Regions from separate parts of the Massilia haematophila genome, predicted to be linked through region 1. Evidence: predicted binding sites of a transcription regulator. Region 1 holds the regulator's gene; the other holds the start of a gene.
The links. The regulator sigma-54, encoded in region 1, starts transcription at its own class of promoters, with help from an activator protein. The targets are predictions, from matches to a motif close to TGGCANGNAANCTGCTTT.
Positions count from the first base shown of each region.

Region 1 (3,961 bases):
CGGCCAGATCGTCTATCCGCCGCGCCAGCGCTGACCTACACAACACAAGGAACGAGCACCCAACATGAAAAAAATCCTCGCTGCCGCCGTCCTCACGCTGCTGTCGCTGTCCGCTTCGGCCGAACGCGCCGACTCGCTCAAGCAGGCTGTCGTCAACTTCGATTCGCTCGACATCGACGAGGTGACCCAGACCCGCATCCTGACCGGTAACGTGGTCCTCACGCGCGGCACGCTCACCATGAAGTCGGACCGCGCGCTGGTCAAGGAAACGCCGGAAGGCTACATGAGCGTCACCCTGACCTCGGGCCCCGGACGCGTCGCGACCTTCCGCCAGAAGCGCGACGGCGCCGGCGACATGTGGGTCGAGGGCCAGGCCGAGCGCATCGAGTACGACGAGCGCCAGGAACTGGTGAAGCTGTTCTCGAAAGCCGTCGTCAAGGAACTGGAAAACGGCCGCCTGACCAATGAACTGAACGGCGCCTACATCTCCTACGACAACCGCCGCGAAGTGGCCGCCGTGCGCAACGACGCGAGCGGCGAAAGCAAGGTCGGCGGCGGCCGCGGCACCCTGATCATCGCGCCGCGCCGCACCGGACCGGCGCCAGCGGCAGCACCCGCAGGAAAGTAAACATGAAAGATGCAAGCACGAGCAGCACCCTGGTGGTCCGGGGGCTGCAGAAAAGTTACGGCAAGCGCCTGGTGGTGCGCGACGTGTCGCTGGAAGTGGGCTGCGGCGAAGTCGTCGGCCTGCTCGGCCCGAACGGCGCCGGCAAGACCACGTCCTTCTACATGATCGTCGGCCTGGTGCCGTCGGACGCCGGGTCGATCGAGATCAACGGCACCGACATCTCCAGCCTGCCGATCCACCGGCGCGCGGTGCTGGGCCTGTCCTACCTGCCGCAGGAAGCTTCGGTGTTCCGCAAGCTCACCGTCGAGGACAACATCCGCGCCGTGCTGGAGCTGCAGCGCAACGACGACGGCAAGCCGCTCTCGAAGGACGCGATCAACGAGCGCCTCGATTCGCTGCTGGCCGAACTCCAGATCGAGAAGCTGCGCGAGAACCCGGCGCTGTCGCTGTCGGGCGGCGAGCGCCGCCGCGTCGAGATCGCGCGCGCGCTGGCCACCAATCCGCGCTTCGTGCTGCTCGACGAACCCTTCGCCGGGGTCGACCCGATCGCGGTGATCGAGATCCAGCGCATCGTGCGCTTCCTGAAGGAGCGCGGCATCGGCGTCCTGATCACCGACCACAACGTACGCGAGACGCTCGGCATCTGCGACCGCGCCTACATCATCAACCAGGGCGCCGTGCTGGCCTCGGGCCGCCCTGACGACATCATCGCCGACGAATCGGTGCGCCGCGTCTACCTGGGCGAGCACTTCCGCATGTAGCAATCGTAGCAATCACGAAGCGACAACCTGGCAGCAACAAGCGATGAAACAATCCCTGCAACTCCGGACTTCGCAGCACCTGGCGCTCACCCCGCAGCTTCAGCAATCGATCCGCCTGCTGCAGTTGTCGACGCTGGAACTGCACCAGGAAATCGAACAGATCCTGTCCGACAATCCCTTGCTCGAACGGCTCGACGATCCGCTCGACCACTCGGTGCGCCTGCTCGCCGACGGCGCCATCAACAGTGCGCCCGGCAGCGGCGAGGCGCCGGCCGCGCCCGGCGCGGAAGAGGGGGCCGCGAACGGCGAAGCGGTGGACGGTTTCGACGCCGCGGGCGCCGATGGCGAGCGCGATGCCGACCGCGGCGATGGCGACTGGGGCGAACCCGGACGTGGCGCCGGCAACGGCGAGGACGAGGATGGCCGCCCGCAGCTGGAAGCGGCCGGCGTCACGCTGCGCGAGCACCTGTCGGAACAGGTGCGGGTGACGGGACTGGGCATGCGCGACCGCGCGCTGGCCGAACTGGTGATCGACGCCATCGACGACAACGGCTACCTGGAAGAGCAGTTGGATGAGATCCACGCGCGCCTGCCCGAGGAGCTCGAGGTCGAGATGGACGAGCTGCGCTGCGCGCTGGCGCTGGTGCAAAGCCTCGATCCGGTGGGCGTGGGTGCGCGCAGCGCCGCCGAATGCCTGGCGCTGCAGATCCGCGCCATGCCTGGCGTGCCGCTGGTGACGCGGCGCATGGCCCTCAAGATCGTCGAGGGATATCTCACCTGGTTCGCGCAGCGCGAATTCAACAAACTGAAAAAGGCGCTCGACTGCGACGACGAAGACCTGCGCGAAGCCCAGGCTGTGATCCGCCAGTGCAATCCGCATCCCGGCGCGGCCTTCGCCTCGAGCACCTCGGACTACGTGGTTCCGGACGTAATTGTCCGGAAAACGAAGAACGGCTGGGGCGTGATGCTGAACCAGGACGTGATGCCGCGCCTGCGCGTGAACAACATGTACGCGGCCCTGCTCAAGCAGGGCAAGGGCGAAAGCCAGATGAGCGCGCAGCTGCAGGAAGCGAAGTGGCTGATCAAGAACATGCGCCAGCGCTTCGACACGATCCTGCGTGTATCGCAGGCAATCGTTGAGCGTCAGCGGAACTTTTTCAGCCATGGCGCGGTTGCCATGCGGCCCCTTGTGCTTCGTGAGATAGCTGATACACTAGGACTACACGAGAGCACAATTTCTCGTGTCACAACTCAGAAATTCATGCTGACCCCGCACGGCATGTTTGAGTTGAAGTATTTCTTCGGAAGCCACGTCGCCACCGAAGCGGGGGGCGAAGCGTCTTCGACGGCGATCCGGGCTCTCATCGCGCAACTGACAGGAGCAGAAGACCCCAAGAACCCATTATCCGATAGCAAGATCGCGGAAATGCTCGGTGAACAAGGAATGGTCATCGCACGCCGCACGGTTGCCAAGTACCGTGAAGCACTGAAAATTCCTCCCGTTAGTCTCCGCAAATCCTTGTAACGGCGGCACCCTCGCGCTTCCTTGTGGCGCGGCGCGGCAGCCGCCACATCTTCAAAGGAGTGTGTATGAATCTCACCATCAGCGGTCACCACCTCGACGTAACCCCCGCCATCCGTGAATACGTACAGAACAAGCTCGAACGCATTACCCGCCATTTCGATCAAGTGATCGACTCCCACGTGATCCTCGCGATCGACAATCTCACCGAAAAAGACAAAAGGCAGAAAGCCGAGATTAATGTGCGCATGTCCGGCAAGACCGTGCACGTGGAAAGCGTTGCGCAAGACCTGTACGCGGCGATCGACCTGTTGATGGACAGGCTGGATCGGCAGGTGATGAAATACAAAACCATCCTGCAGAATCATAGTCACGAGGCGCTCAAGCGCCGCCCTGAAGGCGGAGAGGCAGCCGTCGCCTGACAGGCCGGCAAGCACCGTCTGAACGAGGGCGCCCATGGCGCCCTTTTCATTTCCGGCATGTTCATTTCTTGCCGCGCCGTCAATACCCCAGTTGTCTCGTCCTTCGGTAGAATGCGTGTTTTTTCTACCACGGACCGACCATGACCGACTTCGTCCTGACCCGCGTTGCCAACGGCACCGGCACGATCACCCTCGACCGTCCGAAAGCATTGAACTCGTTATCGCTCGACATGGTGCGGCGCCTGACCGAGGTGCTGCTGGCCTGGCGCGACGACAGCAGGGTCGACGCGGTCGTGATCACCAGCAGCAGCGAAAAAGCCCTGTGCGCGGGCGGCGACATCCGCTTCTTCCACGAAGCCGGCCACGCCACGCCGATGGGCGGTAGCGCGCTGCTCGAGGATTTCTTCACCGAAGAATACGCCCTGAATCACCTGATTCACTTCTATCCGAAGCCTTATATCTCGGTCATGGACGGCGTCGTGATGGGCGGCGGCATGGGCATCGCCCAGGGCGGCCCGGACACCGGACTGCGCATCGTGACCGACCGCACCAAGATGGCCATGCCGGAAGTGAACATCGGCCTGTTCCCGGACGTCGGCGGCAGCCATTTCCTGTCGCATGCGCCTGG
Region 1 is NZ_JBHRVV010000001.1:4,769,755-4,773,715, forward strand. It holds gene lptC (LPS export ABC transporter periplasmic protein LptC) at 1-34, shown strand, start outside; gene lptA (lipopolysaccharide transport periplasmic protein LptA) at 65-628, shown strand; gene lptB (LPS export ABC transporter ATP-binding protein) at 631-1,389, shown strand; gene ACFOPH_RS21150 (RNA polymerase factor sigma-54) at 1,433-2,914, shown strand; gene hpf (ribosome hibernation-promoting factor, HPF/YfiA family) at 2,980-3,333, shown strand; gene ACFOPH_RS21160 (enoyl-CoA hydratase/isomerase family protein) at 3,474-3,961, shown strand, end outside.

Region 2 (3,961 bases), 4.3 Mb from region 1:
TGTTCACCGAGCTCGCGCAAATCGTCGCTGACTTTACGGTAACCGTACACGCTGCCGCTTTCCAGCCACGATTCCTTGATAGGAACCAGAAGGCGCTTGTCTTCCCTGGTGCGCTTACTTTCAGGGTTCAGGCGCCAGGCATAGAAGCCGCTCGGATGCACCTCGAGCACCTTGCACAGCCGGCGCACTGGAAATTGGTCCTGTAACTGAGCAATTAAGGTGTACCTTACCCGGACGTCTTGGCAAAGTACACCGCGGCCTTTTTCAATATGTCACGCTCCTCCGTGACGCGCTTGAGCTCGGCCTTCAGGCGCCGCATCTCCTCGGACTGGGCATCGACAGCCTTGCGCTCTGCCTCAGGCACGCCGTAACGCTTCGTCCAGGCGTACAGGCTATGGATACTTACCCCAAGTCGGGCCGCTACTTCGCTTGCTGGGTGACCGCCCTGCGCCACCTGCTTGGCCGCTGCAATCTTGAATTCCTCTGTGTACCGCTTACCGCTCATATCTTCTCCTTGTGCCCGACATTATGGCTCAGGAGTGTCTACGTTAGTCGTGGCGATTCATGTCGCTATGGTGCACGAGCTCGTTTCGTTCCGGCTGACGCGCATACAGCGCCTGTTCCAGTGCGTCGAGCACGAAGTCGGTCCGCATCGAACTGCTGACTCGCCAGCCGACGATTCGCCGGGCGAAGACGTCGATGACGAAGGCGACGTAGACAAAACCCTGCCAAGTCGAGACGTACGTGAAGTCCGAGACCCACAGCTGGTTCGGTCGCTGCGCCTTGAACTGGCGGTTGACGCGGTCGAGCGGGCATGGCGCCTTCGCATCGGCCACAGTCGTACGCACGACCTTCCCTCGCATGACTCCACGCAGCCCGGCCTTGCGCATCAGGCGCTCCACGGTGCAGCGGGCCACGTCAGTTCCTTCACGCCGCAGTTGGCGCCAAACCTTGTCGGCCCCGTAGACTTGCAGGTTCGCCTGCCAGACACGCTCGATGTCGACGCTCAGCACGTCGTCGCGCTGGACACGGGCACAGCGCAGTGACGGGTTGCGTTGCTGCGCAGCGTGGCGCCAGTAGCCCGACGGCGCGACCTGCATCACCTTGCAGATCGGCTCGACACCGTAGGCATGGCGGTACCGGTCGATGAAAGCCCTCACGGCTTGAAGTGGCGGCCGAGCTCCGCCTGGGCGAAAAACGCACTCGCCAAGCGCAGGATCTCATTTGCCTTGCGTAGCTCGCGCACTTCTCGCTCGAGCGCCTTGACGCGCTCATCTTCGGCGGTAGTGGGTCCGGGACGCTGGCCGGTATCACGCTCCTGCTGGCGTACCCAACGGCGCAGTGTCTCCGGTGTGCAGCCAATCTTGGCAGCGATCGACGTGATTGCGGCCCACTGCGACTCGTACTGGCTGCCGGCTTCGCTGACCATGCGCACGGCGCGCTCGATGACTTCAGGGGAATACTTGGGTTGCTTTTTCATAGCTCCATTCTCTCAAACAATGGAGCCTCTACAAAACCCGGGGCGATTCATAGAGCCCGCCACTATCGCTGTACAGTCCAGGCTTAGTTGTTTGCGTGACCGCGATGGCTTTGAGACGATGAATAGAACGGGACATTTGCTCTTTTATGTTCAACTATCAAAATGACTATCAAAATAGTACCAGATGTTGGTGGACGTCGCATGGAGGTTTGTGGACGACCATGAACATCGAACCTGCGTAAACCCGCATGGCTACTGGATTTCTTCGTTCGCGTGGAACACTAGTGGCTTTTGGTGGACGATGCGAAACCTCGAGTTGGCTGACACCGCTTCCGCCAGAATCGATAGAAGAGCCCTTGCACCGGCAAGGGCTTTTTTGTTTTCGCAGCGCGCCCCAGGCGGTGCGCGCAAGATGCGAATTACCGACCCAAGCTGCGGCGCCGCGTTGCGCCAAGCATCCCGGCAGCGCCCAGGGCCAGCAAGGCGATGTTCGCAGGCTCCGGGACTTCTCCGGGAACCTCATTCGGGCCGATATAGCGCGGCACGATACGCGGCACGCCATATTCGTAGCCATCCATCGAATCCAGGTATTGCGCCAGCAGGGGATCGACGGTGCCGCGGGTGGCGATGCCGGTCAGGGTGCCGGAATAGAACATCGGTGGCTGCTGCTCGAAAAGATCGGCGTCGTAACGCGCTGTGTAGGCAAAGCTGCCCTGGGCATTGCGTGCAAAGCTGACGCTGAAGTTCGTGAAGTGGTCCGCGCCGAAGTAATCAGCGATGGTGAAATTGGTGGGGCCGTCGTTCAGGAAATGGGTGGTGGCGCCGGTCAGCAGCACCTCGCCCTCGCCACCGACCGGATAAAACTGTTGAGCGTAGCCATAGTCGTCGACCGGGTCGTTCAGCCAGAAGTCGAAAAGCGCGATCGACTGGTCGGTGTCGTGTTGAATGAAGTAGCCGGATAAGCCGCTATTTTCGGGTCCGTAATGAAAATCGTACTGGACATATCCAGCGGATGCGTTCAGGGAAAACAGGGCCGTAGCGGCGAGCGCGAAGAGTTTCTTCATCATGGCGTTGATGGAGCAGGTGGTTGAGAAATGATTTCACTCATGGGAGCAACTCCTGTGCCACCAAAAGTTAATTGATGAATATCAACCACTTGCCCTTGCCTGATGCGCCGTGTATGTCGATGTTGTAAAAACTATCGACATGAAATCCGGCTTAGGCCTCCCGGGTCAGGCCTTACCGGGCAGGGCGCCGACGCAGGCGCATGGCCGCCAGCAGCCCGGCTCCCAGCAGGGCCAACGAGCCCGGTTCCGGAATATCGGCGGTCTGGACGGCGGTCGTGCTCACGCGCCGGAGATGACCGCTGGCGCCGCCGCAGGATGGGGTCTCCCAGGTGCAGCCGGCGCCTTCCATTTGCTCGTCGCTGTTCGCATCGATGATCGTGAACGTTTGTCCGGTCGACATCATGTCGATGTGATGGAAGCCGTTGTTGAGGTAGATGCTGCCGCTCAGGTAGCCGTCGACCCCGAATGCGAGCGCCATGTTGACGAACCCCATGCCGGTCGAGAAGCCGCCGCGATTCGCTGCGTACAGCATTTCTTCTCCCACGCCCGGGAAGGTATAGCGCAGATTGAGCAGGCCATTCTGCGGCACCTGGTCATAGCCATAGGGATCGCTGTAGTCGAAGTTGAATGCGCCGCTCGCAACGGTTTGATCGTCGAATTCGAGTTCGAGCGTTATTCCCCAGGGAAGCTCATCGTTCAAAGCCTGCCATTCGTAGATGACGCCGGCTTGGCTCGACAGCGGAAGCAGGCAGAGGCCGATAGCGGCCAGGTAAGAGCGAATGTTCATGGTAAGCCCCTTGTGTTGATGGCTTACCAACAGCAAGTTGTAGGCCAGTAATGTAAGTAATTGAATTGCTTGGGTTATTTATTGACGCCAGGAAGCGAATCGTGAAAATTGTAAATATTTTCGACGGCGCAGGAAATCCGAAGCGACGTTGCCAGTTACTGAGCGCCGAGTAAGGAACCTATGCCGGCATGGTAAGCAGAACATGGGTAGGCAGAAATTGCATCGGGTTAATATCGTCAGAGTCTGCCTACAAAAAGACAAGCAATTTTGGTGAGCCGTATGTGGGTTATTCGACAGATGAAGCCGCTTAAACGGGGGTAAGGTAGAGGCGTGGAGAGGATACGCCGATGCTGAAATCGATTGTCACGATTGCTGTGCTGGGAGGAAGTGCCGCCGCTGCCTGTGCGCAAAGCGGTGTGACGACCTACGGTGTGCTCGATGCCGGCGTGGTCGGCGAGGGCGGCTGCGTCAACGGTTGCACGACACGGGTCGGCAGCGGCATCGCATCGACCTCGCGCATCGGCATCCATGGCAGCGAAGCCGTCGGCCAGAACACCTCGGCGATCTTCGGGCTCGAGACCGAGATGCGGCTCGATACCGGCCGCGCCGCCGGCCGTGAGCAGGAGA
Region 2 is NZ_JBHRVV010000001.1:447,001-450,961, forward strand. It holds one part of gene ACFOPH_RS01855 (IS3 family transposase) at 1-265, opposite strand, end outside; one part of gene ACFOPH_RS01855 (IS3 family transposase) at 265-505, opposite strand; partial or broken gene ACFOPH_RS01860 (IS3 family transposase) at 567-1,480, opposite strand; AL1L pseudoknot at 1,086-1,202, opposite strand; gene ACFOPH_RS01865 (PEP-CTERM sorting domain-containing protein) at 1,900-2,547, opposite strand; gene ACFOPH_RS01870 (PEP-CTERM sorting domain-containing protein) at 2,720-3,334, opposite strand; gene ACFOPH_RS01875 (porin) at 3,682-3,961, shown strand, end outside.
Region 2: a site for sigma-54 is predicted at 2,590-2,607, ahead of ACFOPH_RS01865 (PEP-CTERM sorting domain-containing protein). Genes of this name have one in related genera too.